Cupriavidus necator: one gene and its partner. The protein of the gene in region 1 interacts with the protein of each later gene in a pairwise test. Links are inferred from orthologs where the notes say so. Each region holds a gene or a part of one and is shown in the gene's direction. Other genes may lie near its edges.

What was found.
Region 2: the proteins of ybgC (region 1) and acpP interact in binary tests that used the Escherichia coli proteins (3 or more experiments, as listed by UniProt). The link is inferred for Cupriavidus necator from one-to-one orthologs.

What each region holds. Positions count from the first base shown.
Region 1 is NZ_CP066018.1:2,499,273-2,509,532, forward strand. What follows is about bases 4,579-7,514. They hold ybgC (tol-pal system-associated acyl-CoA thioesterase), read left to right. Parts: upstream 4,579-5,812; coding sequence 5,813-6,217; downstream 6,218-7,514. Other genes in these bases: glyA (serine hydroxymethyltransferase), read right to left, coding at 4,579-5,387; tolQ (protein TolQ), read left to right, coding at 6,214-6,897; tolR (protein TolR), read left to right, coding at 6,969-7,412; tolA (cell envelope integrity protein TolA), read left to right, coding at 7,449-7,514. Outside these bases: I6H87_RS11650 (pilus assembly protein), read right to left, coding at 1-1,077; I6H87_RS11655 (pilus assembly PilX family protein), read right to left, coding at 1,113-1,721; I6H87_RS11660 (PilW family protein), read right to left, coding at 1,718-2,737; type IV pilus modification protein PilV, read right to left, coding at 2,754-3,347; transcriptional regulator NrdR, read right to left, coding at 3,516-3,983; more of glyA, read right to left, coding at 4,140-4,578; more of tolA, read left to right, coding at 7,515-8,471; Tol-Pal system beta propeller repeat protein TolB, read left to right, coding at 8,680-10,053; peptidoglycan-associated lipoprotein Pal, read left to right, coding at 10,069-10,260.
Region 2 is NZ_CP066018.1:2,788,040-2,798,125, forward strand. The notes cover bases 2,193-4,954. They hold acpP (acyl carrier protein), read left to right. Parts: upstream 2,193-3,334; coding sequence 3,335-3,574; downstream 3,575-4,954. Other genes in these bases: fabD (ACP S-malonyltransferase), read left to right, coding at 2,193-2,398; fabG (3-oxoacyl-ACP reductase FabG), read left to right, coding at 2,415-3,164; fabF (beta-ketoacyl-ACP synthase II), read left to right, coding at 3,765-4,954. In the rest of the region: phosphate acyltransferase PlsX, read left to right, coding at 1-352; I6H87_RS13015 (beta-ketoacyl-ACP synthase III), read left to right, coding at 405-1,385; more of fabD, read left to right, coding at 1,469-2,192; more of fabF, read left to right, coding at 4,955-4,997; I6H87_RS13040 (hypothetical protein), read left to right, coding at 5,050-5,523; RNA polymerase sigma factor RpoE, read left to right, coding at 5,635-6,234; I6H87_RS13050 (sigma-E factor negative regulatory protein), read left to right, coding at 6,350-6,976; I6H87_RS13055 (MucB/RseB C-terminal domain-containing protein), read left to right, coding at 6,985-8,064; I6H87_RS13060 (DegQ family serine endoprotease), read left to right, coding at 8,198-9,682; I6H87_RS13065 (glutaredoxin family protein), read left to right, coding at 9,698-9,982. UniProt on the Escherichia coli protein: Carrier of the growing fatty acid chain in fatty acid biosynthesis.

The sequences.
Region 1 (10,260 bases):
TTGCCGGCCTTGCAGGTAGCGGATGCTCTCGTAGTAGAGTTCGCCGACCGGATCCAATGACTTGTAGGCGCCGGAACGCCCGAACTGATTCAGGTAATTGATGACGCCGCTGATGTTCTCTGACGCGCTCTCGGGGTTCTGGATGAATACGCCGTCGTCATCCCATTCCCGGCGCAGGTTGCTGGCTTGGTTGAAATTGCTGTCGACGGTGTTCGGCCCCACATACTTCAGGGGCGCCCGCAAGACACCGCCATAACGGGTATTGGCGCTGTCGTTCAGGTAGCCAAACGCGCCAAAGCGGACCTTGTCTGCATTGCGCTGCATTTCGCCAACCGGCTTGTACCCGGTGCGATACAGCTTGCAGAGATCGGTGCGGGACCTCGCTTCGCTTGCATCGCAGACTTGCACCCGTACCAGGTAGGTGCCCTGGTTCCTGTACTTGCCGGGGCTCGAGCAGCTGGCGCCGGACTCGGTGCTGTCCCCAAAGAACACCTTGTTGCCACATGAGGTGATGTACAAGGTCCTGCTGCTGAAAGGCGTGACCGAGGACGCCTTGTCGTAGGTCTTGCGGGGGAAGTAGGAGTTGCTGTTGAAAAAACTCTCCTGCAGCACGGCACGTTGCAGGATGGTCTGTGTGGCGGAGTCGACGACGCGGTCACCCCCGGTCAGCGCGTAGCGCAGCATATCGATGGCCGAGGCCGTGGCCCAGTTCATGAAGTTGCCGCTGAACTGGCCCGTGCATGTGTGATCGGCCGTGTTGGCGTCGCCGGCAATGACAAAATAGCCATTGCTGGCGCTTCCGCTGTAGTTGTAGCACTTGCGCGGATTGAAGTAGCCAATGTATTCCGTGGTCGGCGAATACGTGCCGGAGCGATAGGCTGCCCCCACCGTGGGGAACTCCACCGAGAGCGTCAGCAGCAGGTTGGGATGGATATTCTGGTTGCGGCCGTACAGCGGCGCCTGCGCGAGCTTGACGGTCGCGAGGCTGCTCTGTTCCGTTGCGGCAAGCAGCAGGCCGGCGGGCAGGCTGAGAAGCGCAGCCATTGCCGCGAAAATGAATTTCCGGATCCGGCTCATTTGCCGTGCTCCGCGACAGGCATGGACGTTCCCATTCATTCCCCCTTCCGGTAGTACGACTGCAACATGACCCGGGTCGCCGGGTTAGCGCCAAAGCCGACGGCCGTGACGCGGAAGATGTATGCGCCCTCGCTCGCGCCTGGCGACATGTCGCTGATCGGCTCGATGATGTAGCGCGGCAGGGCGGCAGGCAGCAGCCCGCCTGTCGCGGTCGGGAACCTGCGGCCGGTGAAGGTGCCGTAGGCGGTGGTGCGTGCGTTGGCGCCCGTCTGGCTGAAGTCAACGGCAAGCCAGTTCGGCGTGCCGTCGAGCACCGGGTCGCACAATCCCTGGAAGGGTGAGGCGCCTGTCACGCCGGTATTGCAACCCGCCACGAACGGCAGCACATTCATCGTGGTGCCGGAGAAGATGGCCGACCGGCTGGTTGGGGCGGAAACACCCTGGATGTCGATTTCCGCATCCAGCAAGGCTGCCTCGGCCGCTTGCTGAGCCAGGTCCCGGTCGCGCTGGTTCGATGCCATGCGCTTGCTGCCAATGGCCAGCCGGGCACCGGCGATGGCGATGACGCTGATGATCAGCAGCATCACCAGGGCGGTGATCAGCGCGATGCCACGCGGGTTGGGGTGCGCGGTGCGGGTGTTCATGTCGGCGAGCAGGTGGTGCAGGTGGCCATGTTCCGGAGCTGTACGGTGACGGTGTACAGGCGTCGCATGCGCTGCAGTTGCGTGGCCGGCGTGAAGGATGTGTCGTTGCCCGGCGAGCCCGGGAACAGGCGCCCGAACAGGCGCAAGGTTGGCGGATCCTGAGGCGATGCGCTGGCGGTATCGCCCATCAGCACCATGGCAATCTTTATGGCGACGACGTTCTGCCAGGTGGTGGGCAGGGCCAGCACCTCGGTGGCCGACAGGAAGCGGTCCGGGGTCTGGTCGAAATTCGTATCCATGCCGTAAAGCACCTGGAAGACTTCAACGCCTGAGATCAGCGAAACAGCCTGGTACGCCGTGCCGGCCGTGAGGATTTCCTTGTTGGCGGCGTCCCGTGGACGATAGCCGCACATCAGCTGAGGCATGCCGCCGGCATCGTTGCTGACATAGAAGACCGCCATGCCGCGCGCTAGGTCTGCGTCTTCCCAGGCCTGCGGCTCGGCGACGCCATTGCCGGAGCAGTCGATCATGCTGTTGTCCGGGACGGTGCGGTCCTGCTGCGTGCCGGAGCCGAAGAAGCGGACCTGCAGCACATCGCTCTTGTTCACGGCACCCGCTTGGGCCGGACACGCGAGGTTTTGCGCCGGATTGCCGAGATCTTGCGCGGGGGCGCCGCAGCTGTCGAGGCCGCTGATGGTCGGCGACAGGCTCGTGGTGGTGAGCATGACGCCTCCGGGGCTGGGCGCGGGAGGCCCGCTGGCGCCGGGAGAGGCCGCGGCGCTGTTGCCCGCATAGTTGCTCCACGCGGCCTGGCGCACGATCCGAACCACGGTATCCACCGCAAAACGGCCTTTCTCATCCAGCGCAGTGGTGTCATCGATGCTGTTGTAGTTGGCTCGTCCGGTCAGGTAGAGCGCCGCGGCAGCCATGATCAGGAGCAGGCTCAGCGTCATCGCCACCATCAGCTCCACCAGCGACAGCCCCAGTTGACGATGCCGGCCGGCGTTGAGATACATCCTGGCGTTCCGCATGTCAGTTAACCGTGCCCTGCGTGGCCACGATGACCACCTGGGGGCGCGTGCCCATGTCGGACATGTCGACCCGTGCCGCGACGGTTCTGGCGGCAAGCCGGGAGATCCAGCCGATCTTGATGACAATCGGTGCGTCGTCCGCGCGGCCAGTGGCCGATGGCGTGCATCCCCATGAGAAGCCGGTGGCCTGGTCGTAGGCGACCATGTCCCGGCAAATCACGGCGCGTCCGCCAGGCAGGCCTGTGCTGACACGCTCCCAGAACTCGGCGACATCGAAATCCGCCAGTTGCTGCGCGCACCCGGCCGCCGTGCCCGGGCAGGCGATCGCGTACGGGCTGTTTGCTGCCGTGAGCGCGGGCGGCTGCCCGGTGGCAGTGTCGATGAAGTAGCGGTTCGGGATGATGGCTTCCGCCGCCGCGCCGGTTTGCGAGACGGCCGGATTGGCACGCATGCGCTCGGCCATCTCGGTGGCCAGCTGCATGGCAGTGGTGTCGTAGGAAGCTTGTTGCGTGAAGCGGGATGAATTCAGCAGCAGGCTGGCGACGCCGAGCACGCCAACCGCCAGAACGACAATTGCCACCAATGCTTCGAGCATGGCAAAGCCGGCTGCCCCGCGGCAGCGTTGACCCATTCTGACCCCCGTCAAAAGACGTCCGACTTCGTTAACTTCTTTTTTTGGTCTGCAATCCCGGGCCCTTTTAATATGCGACAGCGGGCCTTGCGGAAATGCAACGGGGATTAAACAACGATTTTGTTACTTTTGCTACCCCTTCCGGGGGGTGGACGCCGCAAACTCATCCAGCACGTCGCGGAATTCCGACACGTCCTCAAAGCTCCGGTACACCGAAGCAAAGCGGATATACGCGATCTTGTCGAGCTTGCGCAATTCGCGCATCACCAGTTCGCCGACCTGGCTGCTGGGGATTTCTTTCTCTCCCAGTGCCAGCAGTTTTTCTTCGATGCGGGTGATGGCTTCGTCGATGGCTTCGGCCGAGACCGGGCGCTTGCGCAGCGCCAGGCGCATGGAATCCTTCAGCTTGGCGCGCGTGTAGTCCACGCGCGAGCCGTTTTTCTTGACGATGGCGGGGAAGAACAGCTCGATCCGCTCATAGGTGGTGAAGCGGCGGTCGCAGGCTTCGCAGCGGCGGCGCCGGCGCACGGCATCGCCGTCTTCCGACATGCGCGTGTCGAGTACCTGGGTATTGGAATGACCGCAAAAGGGGCATTTCATGCCGGACCACCTTCAGTTGAACCCCGTCGCCTTGTCCGTGTTGTCGTTCTGCGGAGGCGGGGCGGGTTGGCGAGGCCCGCAAGCCGGTGCCCGAGGACGCCGGCTTGCGGAGCTGCCGGCCGCTCATGCGGAATCCGCATGGGCGGCCTCGATGCATCAGCCGTAGACCGGGAAACGCTTGGTCAGGGCTGCCGCCTGCTCGCGCACGCTGGCGATATTGGCGGCGTCGTGCGGGTTGTCCAGCACATCGGCGATCAGGTTGCCGACGATGCGGGCTTCTTCTTCCTTGAAGCCGCGCGTGGTCATGGCCGGCGAGCCCAGGCGGATGCCCGAGGTCACGAACGGCTTTTCCGGATCGTTGGGGATGGCGTTCTTGTTGACGGTGATATGCGCCTCGCCCAGGATGCGCTCGGCTTCCTTGCCGGTGATGTTCTTGGCGCGCAGGTCAACCAGCATCACGTGGCTTTCGGTGCGGCCCGAGACGATGCGCAGGCCGCGCGCGATCAGGGTCTCGGCCAGCACGGCGGCGTTCTTCACCACTTGCTGCTGGTATTCCTTGAACTCAGGCGTCAGCGCTTCCTTGAAGGCGACGGCCTTGCCGGCGATTACGTGCATCAGCGGGCCGCCCTGGATGCCGGGGAAGATCGCCGAGTTGATGGCCTTCTCGTGCTCGGCCTTCATCAGGATCACGCCGCCGCGCGGGCCGCGCAGGCTCTTGTGCGTGGTGGTGGTGACGAAGTCGGCGTGCGGCACCGGGTTCGGGTAGACACCCGCGGCGATCAGGCCGGCGTAGTGGGCCATGTCGACCATGAAGTAAGCGCCGATCGACTTGGCAACCTTGCTGATGCGCTCGAAGTCGATGCGCAGCGCGAAGGCCGAGGCGCCGGCGATGATCAGCTTGGGCTTCTTCTCCTGGGCCAGCTTTTCCAGCGCGTCGTAGTCGATGTCTTCCTGGGCGTTCAGGCCGTAGCTGACCACGTTGAACCACTTGCCGCTCATGTTCAGGGCCATGCCGTGGGTCAGGTGGCCGCCTTCGGCCAGGCTCATGCCCATGATGGTGTCGCCCGGCTTGAGCACGGCGAAGTACACGCCCTGGTTGGCCTGCGAGCCCGAGTTGGGTTGCACGTTGGCGGCTTCGGCGCCGAACAGCTGCTTGACGCGGTCAATGGCCAGCTGCTCGACGACGTCGACGTACTCGCAACCGCCGTAGTAGCGCTTGCCGGGATAGCCCTCGGCGTACTTGTTGGTCAGCTGCGAACCCTGGGCGGCCATCACGGCCGGCGAGGTGTAGTTCTCGGAGGCGATCAGCTCGATGTGGTCTTCCTGACGCTGGTTCTCCTGCTGGATGGCGGCAAAGACCTCGGGGTCGATCTGGTCGATCGTAAAACGGCTGCGTTCGAACATGGCGAAACTCGTCTGAAAAATAGGGAATCCGATTCACGCATCGGGGGTAGGGCGCGCGGGGAAGGCTAGCGGCGACCAGCACCGGCGGCTTGTAACCGTCGGTGCAGGGCGCACCCTGCTTCCCATTCGCTGCCCAGGCGAGCGGCAGGCGCAAGCAACTTCACGCCTAGGCGTGCTGAACGCTACGCGAACGCGCAATGAACGTCACGCCAGAGAACTTGCGCTTCCTCGTGGTAGTGCCCACTGACTTCGCCAGTCGCGCAAGATGGAATGGTTGCGCGCAGTGTAGCGCGAGGCGGGCGCCCGCCGCAAGCCGTCGGCCCCGCCAGGCAAGCGCTGGCAAGGGCTGGCCAGCAACTTGCTGTTGCAAAGTCGTCATGCGGGTTTACACGAAACCGCTATCGCTCTCCGTTACAATTGCGGCCATGACAAACTTTGTCTGGACCCTGCGGGTGTACTGGGAAGACACCGACGCGGGCGGCGTAGTGTTCTACGCCAACTACCTGAAGTTCTTCGAGCGCGCCCGCACCGAGTGGCTGCGTGCGCTCGGCATCGAGCAGCAATCGCTCGCCGACGAGGCGGGCGTGGTCTTTATCGTCCGCAGCACGGCAGTGGACTACAATGCGCCCGCCCGGCTGGATGACCAGCTCGAGATCCGCACGCGCATCGACCGGGTCGGCCCGGCGTCGGTCCAGTTCACCCAGGAAGCCTGGCGTGGCGAGCTGATGCTGGCCTCTGGCGCGATCCGTGTTGGGTGTGTCGATCGAAGCACTTTCCGTCCCGCCCCGATTCCCGACCCCGTTCTAGCTACCATCAAGTCCGCACGATGAATCCCGTGACCGTCACGCAAGACATGTCGATCGTAACGCTGGTGCTCCACGCCAGCCTGCTGGCACAGGCCGTCATGGCGCTGTTGCTCGTCATGTCGCTGTTTTCGTGGACCTATATCTTCCGCAAGCACCTGGCGCTGCGCTCGGCGCGCACCCAGACCGAGGGGTTCGAACGCGACTTCTGGGCCGGCGGCGACCTGCAGGCGCTATATAACAGTGCCGTCAACAACCGCCACAACACCGGCGCGCTGGAGCGGATCTTTGAATCCGGCATGGGCGAGTTCCTGAAGGCGCGCGAGCGCGGCAACGAAGCCGGCGCGCTGCTCGATGCGGCCCGGCGCGCGATGCGCGCGGCCTACCAGCGCGAGATGGATGTGCTGGAATCGCATCTGCCGTTCCTGGCGTCGGTGGGTTCGGTGAGCCCGTATATCGGCCTGTTCGGCACGGTCTGGGGGATCATGAACGCTTTCCGCGGCCTGTCGAATGTGCAGCAGGCGACGCTCGCATCGGTGGCCCCTGGTATTGCCGAGGCGCTGGTGGCGACCGCGATCGGCCTGTTCGCTGCCATTCCCGCTGTGATCGCCTACAACCGCTATGCCACGGAGATCGACCGCCTGGCGATCCGGTTCGAGAGCTTCATGGAAGAGTTCCTGAACATCCTGCAACGGCAGGCACGCTAACCGCACACGTATCGAATCTAATCCAGACGGTCCGGGCGCAAGCCCGGGCCGGCGTTTCCAGGAGTCCTGCAATGGCAGCCATTCAGCGCCGTGGCGGCTCGCGCCGCCGGGCCAGCGCCGACATCAATGTCGTGCCGTACATCGACGTCATGCTCGTGCTGCTGGTCATCTTCATGGTGGCGGCGCCGATCGTGAGCCCCGCCACCGTCGACCTGCCCACCGTGGCCAACGCCACGCCGCAGCAGAAGGCGCCGCCGATCGTAGTCACCGTGCACGAGAGTGGCCAGCTGACCGCGCGCGGCAAGGACAGCGCCGGCAATGCCTTCGAGCGCAAGCTCGACAAGCAGGGCCTGCTCGACTTCGTGCACCAGCGCCAGAACGAGAATCCCGACCAGCCGGTGGTGATTGCCGCCGACCGCGCGGTCAAGTATGAGGCGGTGCTGGACGTGATGTCGATCCTGAAAGCCGACGGCGTCAAGCGCGTCGGCCTGATGGTCAAGTCCAAGACCTCCTGACGCATTGAAGCGCCTATCTGATTGCCGTTGCGCCTGATGAAGACCGTCGCCGCCTATCCCTACCAGCCGGTCAAGGAGCGGGGAACCCTGCGTTCCTTCCTGTTCGCGCTCTTCATGCACATGCTGCTGGCTGTCGTGCTGTACTACGGCGTGCGCTTGCAGAGCAGCACCCCCGTCGGCGCCGAGGCCGAGCTGTGGGAAGAGATTCCGGCCGCCACCGCGCCCCCGCCGCCGCCGCCGGAGCCGGTGGTGCAGCCGCGCCCGGCCCCGCCGCTGCCCGAGGTGAAGAGCAAGGTCGAGGACGACGCCGACATCGCGCTGGAACGCCAGAAGCGCCGTGCCGAGGCGGCGGCGCGTGAAGAGGCCGAGCGCAAGCAGGCGGCTGCCCGCAAGGAAGCTGAGCGCAAAGAGGCGGAACGCAAGGAAGCCGCGCGCAAGGAAGCGGAGCAGCGCGAGGCCGAGCGCAAGGAAGCCCAGCGCAAGGACGACGCGAAGAAGAAGGCAGCGCAGCAGGAACAGCAGCGCAAGGAACAGGCCGAGCGCAAGGAAGCAGAACGCAAGGAAGCGGACGCCAGGGCCAAGGCCCAGGCGGACGCCAAGGCCAAGGCTGACGCCGAGAACAAGGCCAAGGCCAAGGCGGATGCCGACGCCAAGGCCAAGCGCGAGGCTGCGGCCAATGCCCAGCGCAAGAGCGAGCTGGCGCGCCTGCAGGCGCTGGCCGGCGGCTCCGGCGCGGGCGGCGGCGGCGTGGGCAGTACGGCCGGCGCGGGTGCCGGCGGCGGTGGCAAGGCGTCGCCGGGCTATGCGGACCGCGTGCGCCGCCGCGTCAAGCCGAATATCGTCTTTGGCGAGGACGTGCCGGGCAACCCGACCGCGGTGGTGTCGGTGCAGCTGGCGCCGGATGGTTCGCTGCTGTCGGCGCGGCTGTCCAAGTCCAGCGGCAACTCGGGCTGGGATAATGCCGTGCTGCGCGCGGTGGAACGTTCCGACCCGCTGCCGCGTGATGAGAACGGCAAGGCGCCGGCCAGCTTCACCATTACCTTCCGTCCGAAGGACTGAGTGGCCTGGGCGGCATGATTTGCAACATAATGCAACCTTCATCGCCGGGTCTTGGTCCCAGCGCTAGCATGACAGGTTGCCTGACGCGGCCGGCAGTGTGCGATACGCACGCAGACGGGGCATGCGCCACGCGCTGCAATGCCGCATTTGCCCGTGTTGCCGATTGCCTGCCGTGCCCGACGAAACTTGAAATCGACTGAGGAGCAGCATGCGAAAGCTTTGGGCCCCCAACTGGCTGTCCGCGAGGCGGCACAACGCAACCCAACCCGAATCCCAACGCGCCATCGGCCGGCATCCGCTGGCCGGCCGCCGCGCGCTGATGGCCTGGCTGGCCGCGGCGATGACGATGGCAGCCGGCGCCGCGCACGCGCAACTCAACGTTGAGATCTCCGGGGTCGGCTCCAGCCAGATCCCGGTTGCGACCGCCAACTTCCAGGGCGAGGCCCAGGCCCCGCAGAACCTGACCGCGATCATCCGCGCCGACCTGGCGCGCAGCGGGCGCTTGCGCAATGTCGATCCGGGCGGCGCCACGGTGGCGGAATCCGCCAATGTCGACCTGGGCAGCTGGAAGTCGCGCGGCGCAGATGCCTTCGTCGCCGGCAGCGTGACCCCGGCCGCCGGCGGCAAGTATGAGGTCCGCTTCCGCCTGTACGACACCGTCAAGGGCCAGAGCCTGGGCGGGCTGGCCTTTACCGTCAACCAGTCCCAGCTGCGCGTGACCGCGCACAAGATCGCCGACTACATCTATGAAAAGCTGCTCGGCGAGCGCGGCGTGTTTGCCACGCGCCTGTCCTACGTGTCGAAGGTCGGCGGCCGCTACCAGCTGCTGATTTCCGACTCCGATGGCCAGAACGCGCAGGTGGCGCTGACCAGCAACGAGCCGATCATCTCGCCGTCGTGGTCGCCGGACGGCGCGCGCGTGGCCTATGTTTCGTTCGAGGCCAAGAAGCCGGTGGTGTATGTGCACGACCTGGCCAGCGGCAAGCGCACCCTGGTGTCGAACCAGAAGGGCAACAACAGCGCGCCGTCGTGGTCGCCTGATGGCCGGCACCTGGCGCTGGCGCTGTCGCGAGACGGCAATACCCAGGTCTACCAGGTCAATGCCGACGGTTCCGGCATCCGCCGCCTCTCGCGCAGCAGCGCCATCGACACCGAGCCGCAGTATTCTCCGGACGGCAAGAGCATCTACTTCACCAGCGACCGCGGCGGTGCGCCGCAGGTCTACCGCATGCCCGCTTCCGGCGAGGAAGGTGGCGGTGCGCAACGTGTCACCTTCAAGGGCAGCTACAACGTCAGCCCGCGGGTTTCGCCGGACGGCAAGTACCTGGCGTACATCTCGCGCGCGGGCGGCTTCAAGCTGCAGCTGCAGGACCTGAGCAACGGCGACGTGACGTCGCTGACCGATACGGCCAACGACGAAGCGCCCAGCTTTGCCGCCAACGGCAAGTACATTCTCTATGCCACCCGCGTGGGCGGTCGCGCGGTGCTGGCGGCGGTTTCCACTGACGGGCGTACCCGGCAGGTTCTGTCCCTCCAGTCCGGCGATGTTCGCGAGCCGTCCTGGGGTCCTTTCATGCAATAACAGGAGTCATTCACCATGCCCCAACTGATGAGCAAAACCCTTGCCGTTGCCGCACTGCTGGCCCTTGGCGCCTGCAGCTCCGGCGTCAAGCTGGACGACACCGCCAAAGCCGGTGCCGGCGCGGGCACCGGTGCCGATCCGCGCGCAGTGACCCCGGTCACGGCCGCCGATCCGCTCAACGATCCGAACAGCCCGCTGGCCAAGCGC
Region 2 (10,086 bases), 290 kb from region 1 along the record:
GGCCAAGATGATCGGCAGTATGATCAAGGAAGAATTCACCCGCTCGTGGTTCACCAAGCTGCTGGCCGCGGTCGCCATGCCGGTGCTGTCGCGCCTGGCCAGGCGGCTCGACCCGGCGCGCTACAACGGCGCCTCGCTGCTTGGGTTGCGCGGGCTGGTGATCAAGAGCCACGGCTCGGCCGATGCCCATTCTTTTGAGTGGGCCATCAAACGCGGGTATGATGCCGCCAAGAATGGCGTGATCGCCCGCATCACCCGGGCTTTTGCCGATAAATCCAGCGCCGCAGGCGCTGCACAGCCCGCCCCGGAGACAGAGGTGCCTGGCGCGCATCCCAGCCCCCACGTCGCCTGAGCGCCACGCGCGCCGGTCGAGGGTGCCTGCGGGCCATACGATCCGACAATACATGACCAAGTACGCAAAAATCATCGGTACCGGGAGCTACCTGCCTCCGCGGCGCGTGACCAACCATGACCTGGCCACGCAGCTTGCCGAAAAGGGCATCGAGACCAGCGACGACTGGATCGTCTCGCGCAGCGGCATTTCGGCACGCCACTGGGCCGAGCCGGATGTGACCAGCAGCGATCTTGCGGTCAAGGCTGCCGAGCAGGCCATCGAAGCCGCCGGCATCGACCGCCAGAGCATCGACCTGATCATCGTCGCCACCTCGACGCCGGACTTCGTGTTCCCCAGCACGGCCTGCATCGTGCAGGAAAAGCTGGGCATCACCAACCACTGCCCGGCGTTCGACCTGCAGGCGGTGTGCTCGGGCTTCGTGTACGCGCTGGCCACCGCCGACAAGTTCATCCGCAGCGGCTCGCACCGCAACGTGCTGGTGATCGGCACCGAGGTGTTCTCGCGCATCCTGGACTTCAACGACCGCACCACCTGCGTGCTGTTCGGCGACGGTGCCGGCGCCGTGCTGCTGTCGGCGTCCGAGGAGCCGGGGATCCTGTCCACCGCGATGCACTCGGACGGCAGGCATGTCGATATCCTGTGCGTGCCGGGCAACGTCGCCGGCGGCAACATCACCGGCAACCCGTTCCTGCACATGGACGGCCAGGCTGTGTTCAAGCTGGCCGTGAACGTGCTGGACAAGGTCGCGCGCGAAGCCATGGAGGCTGCCAGCGTGACGCCGGGCCAGATCGACTGGCTGATTCCGCACCAGGCCAATATCCGCATCATGCAGGGCACGGCAAAGAAGCTGGGCCTGCCGGCGGAGCGCATGGTCGCCACCGTGCATGAGCACGGCAACACCTCGGCGGCGTCGATCCCGCTGGCGCTGGACGTCGCGGTGCGCGACGGCCGCATCCGCGCGGGCCAGACCGTGCTGATGGAAGGCGTGGGTGGCGGCTTCACCTGGGGCGCGGTGCTGCTGCGCATGTGATTCGCGGCCGGCGCCATGGCATGCCGCGCATGCGGGGCATGCCGCGGCGCCGGCCACCCGTTTCTTGTTAGGGTTCCAATCCGATGAAATTCGCTTTCGTATTTCCCGGCCAGGGTTCGCAGTCGGTCGGCATGCTCAATGCCTTCGCCGATAACGCCGTGGTGCGCGCCACCGTGGAAGAGGCCTCGGCCGCGCTCGGCCAGGATCTCGGCCGCCTGATCGCCGAAGGCCCCGCCGAAGAGCTGAACCTGACCACCAACACGCAGCCGGTGATGCTGACCGCCGCAGTGGCGGTCTACCGTGCCTGGCTGGATGCCGGTGGTCCGGCACCGGCGCTGGTTGCCGGCCACAGCCTGGGCGAGTACTCGGCGCTGGTGGCCGCGGGCGTGATCCCGTTTGCCGACGCGGTACCGCTGGTGCGCTTCCGCGCGCAAGCCATGCAAGAAGCCGTGCCGGTGGGCGAGGGTGCCATGGCCGCGATCCTGGGCCTGTCCGATGACGACGTGCGCGCCGCTTGCGCCGAGGCATCGGCCGCCGGCGTGGTCGAGGCCGTGAACTTCAACGCGCCGTCGCAGGTGGTGATTGCCGGGCACAAGGCCGCGGTCGAGAAGGCCTGCGAAATCGCCAAGGGCAAGGGCGCCAAGCGCGCGCTGCCGCTGCCGGTGTCGGCGCCGTTCCACTCGTCGCTGCTCAAGCCCGCTTCGGACCGCCTGCGCGAGCGCATGGCCGGCCTGGCTTTCTCGGCGCCGTCGATCCCGCTGGTGAACAACGTCGACGTCGCCATCGTCAATGATCCGGATGCGATCAAGGACGCCCTGGTGCGCCAGGCCGCCGCGCCGGTGCGCTGGGTCGAGTGCGTGCAGAAGATGGCCGCCGAAGGCGTCACGCACGTGATCGAATGCGGCCCCGGCAAGGTGCTGGCCGGCATGACCAAGCGCATCGACGGCAACCTGACCGGCGGTGCGATCTTCGATCCGGCCTCGCTGCAAGACACGCTGGCACTGCTGAAGTAAGCAAGAGGACATCCGCATGACCAAACTTCTCGACAACCAGGTTGCGCTGGTCACCGGCGCCTCGCGCGGCATCGGCCGCGCCATCGCGCTGGAACTGGCCCGCCAGGGCGCCACCGTGATCGGCACCGCCACCAGCGAAGCCGGCGCGGCCGGCATCACCGATTACCTCGGCGCCGACGGCCTGAAGGGCAAGGGCGCCGTGCTCAACGTCAATGACGCGGCCGCTTGCGACGCGCTCATCGACGAGATTGTCAAGACCCACGGCGGCATCGGCGTGCTGGTCAACAATGCCGGCATCACGCAGGACCAGTTGGCGATGCGCATGAAGGACGAGGACTGGCTGGCCGTGATCCAGACCAACCTGACTTCGGTGTTCCGTCTGTCGCGCGCGGTGCTGCGCCCGATGATGAAGGCCCGCCAGGGCCGCATCATCAATATCACTTCGGTGGTGGGCTCGGTCGGCAACCCCGGCCAGATGAACTACTCTGCTGCCAAGGCGGGCGTGGCGGGCATGACCCGCTCGCTGGCCGCGGAAATCGGCAGCCGCAACGTGACCGTGAACTGTGTCGCGCCGGGCTTTATCGACACCGACATGACCAAGGCGCTGTCCGAAGAGCAGCATGCTTCGCTCAAGACGCAGATTCCGCTGGGTCGCCTTGGCCAGCCGGAGGATATCGCCAACGCAGTGGCCTTCCTGGCTGGCCCGCATGCCGCTTACATTACCGGCACTACGCTGCATGTGAACGGCGGGATGTACATGAATTAATGGGGTTTTGGCTGGCTGGTTTCGGGGGAGAAGCCCGAAGAAGCCGCCTGAAGTAGTAGTTTTCCGAACCAAACGGGCGCGATTCTTGCAAAGCTTGGCAGGCGGCATTTCTGTCGCCTCAAACCTGCTAAAATGCGCCCACTTTTTGTCGAACTTCCCTGGAGGGTTACATGGACAATATCGAACAACGCGTCAAGAAAATCGTGGCAGAACAGCTTGGCGTGGCCGAGGCAGATATCAAGAACGAATCGTCGTTCGTGAACGATCTCGGTGCGGACTCGCTGGACACGGTTGAACTCGTGATGGCGTTGGAAGATGAATTCGGCATGGAAATTCCTGATGAGGAAGCCGAAAAGATCACGACCGTGCAACAGGCTATCGACTACGCCACCGCGCACGTCAAGGCCTAAGCCCGTCGTCTCTGCATTCCGAGCCACAGAAGGCAGGTGGGCGGGCCGTTGCGGCCGCGCCTTGCTGTTTTCTGTGGCTTTCGTCTGTTTGAAGAAGCAGAATGGAATGTGCTTCGCCGCGCGGCCCGCAAGGCCGGCGGCGGGCTGATCTCCGTTCCGTTCCCGTTTCACGCACCCGTAGGAAAACATAGTGAGCCGTCGTCGCGTCGTCGTCACTGGGCTTGGCCTTGTGTCTCCGGTCGGAAACACGGTTGCCGAAGGCTGGGCCAACCTGGTTGCCGGCAAGTCCGGCATCGCCACCATCACCAAATTCGATCACTCCGCGCTTTCCGTGCACTTTGCCGGTGAAGTGAAGGGTTTCAATGCCGAGGACTACATCCCGGCCAAGGAAGCCCGCGCGATGGATACCTTCATCCATTTCGGCATTGCGGCCGGCACGCAGGCGCTGAAGGACAGCGGCCTGGAAGTGACCGAAGCCAATGCCGAGCGCATCGGCGTGCTGGTCGGCTCGGGCATCGGCGGCCTGCCGTTGATCGAAGAGACCCACGCCGTGCTGACCGAGCGCGGTCCGCGCCGGATTTCGCCGTTCTTCGTGCCTGGCTCGATCATCAACATGATCGCCGGCCACCTGTCGATCATCCACGGTATCAAGGGCCCGAACCTGGCTGCCGTGACGGCTTGCACGACCGGCCTGCACAGCATTGGCCTGGCCGCCCGCCTGATCCAGGCCGGCGATGCCGACGCCATGCTGGCGGGCGGTGCCGAGTCGACCGTGTCGCCGCTGGGCATCGGCGGTTTCGCCGCTGCGCGTGCGCTGTCGACGCGCAATGACGATCCGGCCGCCGCTTCGCGTCCGTGGGACAAGGACCGCGACGGCTTCGTGCTGGGCGAAGGCGCCGGGGTGATGATGCTGGAGGAGTACGAGTCGGCCAAGGCGCGCGGCGCGCGCATCTATGCCGAGCTGATCGGCTTTGGCATGAGCGGCGACGCCTACCACATGACCGCGCCGAACATGGACGGCCCGCGCCGTTGCATGGTCAATGCGCTCAAGGACGCCGGCATCAATACGGACCAGGTGCATTACCTGAACGCCCATGGTACGTCTACACCGCTGGGCGACAAGAACGAATCCGATGCGATCAAGGCCGCATTCGGGGACCAGGCCTACAAGATGGTGGTGAACTCGACCAAGTCGATGACCGGCCATCTGCTGGGCGGTGCCGGCGGCCTGGAATCGGTCTTCACCGTGCTGGCGCTGCACAACCAGGTGTCGCCGCCGACGATCAACCTCGACAACCAGGATCCCGAGTGCGACCTGGACTACGTGGCCAACACGGCGCGCGAGATGAAGATCGAGGTCGCGGTGAAGAACAACTTCGGTTTCGGCGGCACCAACGGCACGCTTGTTTTCCGCCGCGCCTGATCCGAGGTTGAGGCGGGCCCTTCGCGGGCTGCGCCAGGGCAGGGTCCACCCGTTGTGGTGGACCCTGTTCGTGTTTTGTGCCGGCGAAATGCTGGCGCTCGCGCTGCTGGCGCGGACGCTGGCCGCTGTAATAGCCGGCAGTCAGGCTGGTTTCCATTGGGGGCATGCCGCCATGGCGCTGGCACTCGTGCTTGCCGCAGCGGCAACGGTGCGTGCCTGGCCGGCGTGGTGGTGCAGCCTGCGCTGGCGCTGCACGGCAGTGCTGCATGCGCCCGACGGCAACGGCCCATTGCGGATCCGCCTGCAAGGGCCGGGTGATGCCCGGCACGAGGCTGTGGTCAGGCAATGCTGGCAGGCCGGCGGCGCCGCTGTCGTGCGCCTGGCGCCCGGAGCGCCCGGGATGCCCGGCGCCATCTTTCTTCCCTGGCAGGCAGGTTCGCCCGAGATGGCGCGGCGGTTGCAACGCGCCGCCAGAGTTGCACTGCGGGTGCAACCTGAGATGCCGGCAGGGGAACGATTTTGTTAGCTTGCGGTCACAGGATGCGCGTTGCTTCACCGGGCGGGCTTAGAATCGTAGGTAAAATACAACGTTTGTCGTGACGACCAAACCAAGAGATACACTGCAGGTGAGCCATACGTGAGCGAACGCGAAGCCGATCAGCTCCTAGTTGAACGCGTCCAGCAGGGCGACAAGCGGGCCTTTGAACTTCTGGTGACCAAATACCATCGGAAGATCATTCGCCTGATTTCGCGCCTGGTCAGGGACCCCGCTGAGGTGGAGGATGTGGCGCAGGATGCCTTTATCAAGGCATACCGCGCATTGCCCCAGTTCCGCGGGGAGTCGGCCTTTTATACGTGGCTGTACCGGATCGCCGTCAACACGGCCAAGAACTACCTTGCCACCCAGGGCCGCCGCCCGGAAGCGTCCAGCGATATCGATGCAGAGGAGGCTGAAACTTTTGCGGACGGTGAGCAACTAAGGGATATCAATACGCCGGAATCGATGCTCCACACACGCCAGGTCGCCGAGACGGTGAACCGCGCAATGGAGGCGCTTCCGGAAGAATTGCGGACCGCCATCACGCTGCGCGAGATCGAGGGCCTCAGCTATGAGGAGATCGCCGAAGCGATGGGATGTCCGATCGGCACGGTGCGTTCGCGGATCTTCCGGGCGCGCGAGGCGATTGCCGAGAAATTGCGTCCGCTGCTGGGAACGGCAGAGGGCAAACGGTGGTAGTAGTCGGGTAGTCAAGAAGAATGTCGTGCGGCCAGCGTTGCAGCGTATTCCTGCATCGATAAGCGACAGAAGTGACGGGATTATCGGTGTTCAATGGAATGTCTTGGGGTGGGAAATGGGTCAGGCTCATAAGCAGTCGGTTCATGTAGTGGAAGCAGCGGAGCAGATCTCCGTATTGATGGATGGCGAACTGGCGCCGCACGAAGTCGATGCCGTGCTGGGCCTCGCGAAAAGCGATGCCGGCATGTCCGACTGGGCCACTTACCAGTTGATCGGCGACACGCTGCGTTCGGAAGACCTGACGCACGCGGGTTCCACCTCTGCTTTCCTCTCTCGTTTCTCCGCGCGCCTGGAAGCCGAGCCGCATGTACTGGTGCCGGCAGTGGCGCAGGCCAGCGCCCGCCACCGCCTGCTGGTCAGGCCGTCGTGGGTGCGCCGCGTGATGCCGGGCACCGCGATCGCCGCCGCCGTGGCAGCGGTCAGCTGGGTGGTCGTGCCGCAGATGCGCGGCCCCGCCACGCTGGCCACGCCCGATGCCGTGGTGGCACGCGCCGACCAGCCGGCCAGCCCGGCCTCTGGCATCGTCACCGTGGCGGCGGAAACTCCCCAGATGATCCGCGACCCGCGCCTGGACGAATACCTGCGTGCCCATCGCACGTCGGTGGCAACGGATGCGTTCGTGCCCACCATGCGCACGGTTGCCAACGGTGCAAACTTCACTCAGGAAAATACGCAGGAATAATGCCGGACATGCATAAAGGAGGGTCGCCCGCCTATGTAGCGGGCGCGCAGAAAATCAGGGCCCTGCGTAGGTCCTTTTTTCTGGCCTTGTGTCTGAGCGCTGCCGCGGCCACCGCACAGCCTTCAGACAGTACGCTGAACCGACGCGACGCCACCGCCTGGCTCAACAAGATCCACAAAGCCGCACAGCGCGAGAACTATGTCGGCACGCTGATCTACCAGCGCGGCAGCGTCATGCACGCCTCGCGTATCCAGCATTACAGCGATCTCGTCCACAACGAGTACGAACGCCTGGAAACGCTCGACGGCAAGCCGCGCGAGGTGCTGCGTCAGAATGACGTGGTGCACAGCCTGATCCCGGAAGCCAAGCTGGTGGTGGTGGAGAAGCAGGAAGCCAAGGATCGCTTCCCGGCGCTGCTCGCCACCAACAAGAACGACGTGCTGGACCTGTACGACATGCGCAAGATGCCCGCCGAGCGGGTGGCAGGCATGGAGTGCGAGGTCTTCGCGCTGGAGCCGCACGATGCCGCGCGCTATGCGGTGCGCCTGTGGGCGGAGAAAAACTCCGGCCTGCTGATGCGCGCGCAGACCATCGGCGATGGTGGCAAGGTGCTGGAGCAGGTCGCGTTCTCGCAGGTGCAGATCGGGGTGCCGTCCGAAAAGCAGCATATCCTCGGTGCGATCAAGAATTCCAGCAGCTGGAATCGCTATGAGGTGACCTACCAGCCGACCAATATCGCCGACGAGGGCTGGTCGATTGCGGTGCCGCTCAAGGGCTTCCAGAAGATCCGCGAAGTGCGCCGTCCGCTCGGCGAGCTGCGCGCACCCGCGCCGGGCAACGCGCGCGGCCAGGTCTTCGAAGTGCTGCAGGTCGTTTACAGCGACGGGCTGACCGGCCTGTCGGTCTTCATTGAACCGGTTTCCGAGCAACGCGTGCGCCGCGAGGGCGTGGCAGCGCTCGGCGCGACCCAGGTCGTGGTGCGCCGGATTGCCGATTTCTGGATTACCGTGGTGGGCGAGGTGCCGGCGAGCACCGTGCGGCAGTTTGCGACGGCCGTGGAGTACCGCCCGCCCAAGGCGGTACACTGAGCTTGACGCAGGTGCAGCCGACGCCGCCGGACTCTGTCCCGGCGCCGGCTTCATGAAACCTGCGCAGGGGTCCCCGCCACGGGATCACATCCAGACGGTTTTTCTTCTATTCGCTGAATCCCGGGAGTTGTCGATGATGTTCAGATCTCCAGCCCTGGCGCGGGCCGTGGTCATGGCTGCCATGATGCTGCTCGGCCCGACTGTTGCCGAAGTCAGCCATGCCCAGGCTGCCGCCTCCAACTACAACCTGCCCGATTTCACCGACCTGGTGGAAAAGGCCAGCCCGGCCGTGGTCAATATCCGCACCACGGAACTCGTGCGCCAGCGCGGTGCACCCGGCGGCGATGACGAGATGGCGGAATTCTTCCGGCGCTTCTTCGGCGTGCCGATGCCCGGTGCCCCGGCGCCCGGCGCCCCCCGCCGCGGCCAGCCGCCGCAGCAGGAAGAGCAGAGCCGCGGCGTGGGTTCGGGCTTCATCATCAGCCAGGACGGCTACGTGATGACCAACGCGCACGTGGTGGCCGACGCCGAAACCATTTATGTGACGCTGCCCGACAAGCGCGAATTCAAGGCCAAGCTGATCGGCTCGGACAAGCGCACCGACGTGGCGCTGCTCAAGGTCGAGGCCAGCGGCCTGCCGCGCCTGCCGCTGGGCGATTCCAACAAGGTCCGCGCCGGCGAATGGGTGCTGGCGATCGGCTCGCCGTTCGGGCTGGACAACAGCGTGACCGCCGGCATTGTCTCGGCCAAGGGCCGCGACACGGGCGACTACCTGCCGTTCATCCAGACCGACGTGGCGGTCAACCCCGGCAATTCCGGCGGCCCGCTGATCAACCTGCGCGGCGAGGTGATCGGCATCAACTCGCAGATCTACAGCCGCAGCGGCGGCTACATGGGCATCTCGTTCGCAATCCCGATCGACGAGGCGATGCGCGTGTCCGAGCAGCTCAAGAGCTCCGGGCGCGTGACGCGCGGGCGCATCGCCGTGGCGATCGGCGACGTCACCAAGGAGGTGGCCGATTCGCTGGGCCTGGGCCGTGCGCGCGGCGCGCTGGTCGGCAGCGTCGAGCCGGGCGGTCCTGCCGAGAAGGCGGGCATCGAAGCCGGCGACATCATCCTCAAGTTCAACGGCCGCGATATCGAGCGGGCCTCGGACCTGCCGCGCATGGTGGGCGAGACCAAGCCGGGCACGCGCGTGCCGCTGCAGCTGTGGCGCAAGGGCGCGGTCCGCGAGGTCACCATCACCGTCACCGAGCTGGAGCCGGACGGCAAGGCCAAGGCTCGCAGCGGCGCAACGCCCAAGGACGACAGCGCGGCACAGGCCGGCAAGCCCAATGCGCTTGGCCTGGTGGTCAACGACCTGCCCGAGGCACGCCTGAAGGAGCTCAAGCTCAAGTCGGGCGTCGAGGTGGAAGTGGCCGACGGCCCGGCGCTGCGTGCCGGCATCCGTCCGGGCGACATCATCCTGCGCCTGGGCGATACGGATGTGACCAACGCCCGCCAGTTCAACGAGCTGGTGCGCAGCCTGGACAAGAACCGGATTGCCGCGGTGTTCGTGCGGCGCGGCGATGCCACCCAGGTGCTGACGCTGCGTCCGGGCGCCACGTCCAGCCGCTGATCCGCAATGGCCGGTATGCCTGCGCTGACACTGTACGGTCGGGCATACTGCCACCTTTGCGAAGACATGAAGGTCGCGCTGGAGCCGCTCCGGCGCGATTTTTCTTTCGCCCTGCACGAGGTGGATGTCGATGCCGATGCGGGGCTGGAAGACCGCTTTGGCGAACTGGTGCCGGTGCTGATGCCGGGCACCCCAGCAGACTTGCAGGGCGGCGCCGTGGAGCTTTGCCACTATTTCCTCGACGAAGCTGCCGTAAGGGTGTGGCTTGCCGCACATGGCAGCGCGCGCACAACCCGCTGATCCCCGTCGGTAACCGCCGCCAACCGCGCCACGCCGCCATTTGACGACCCGGAAGTCATTGAAAATCCGGTAAAATTGCGGATTGGCGCAAAAATTGCACCCCC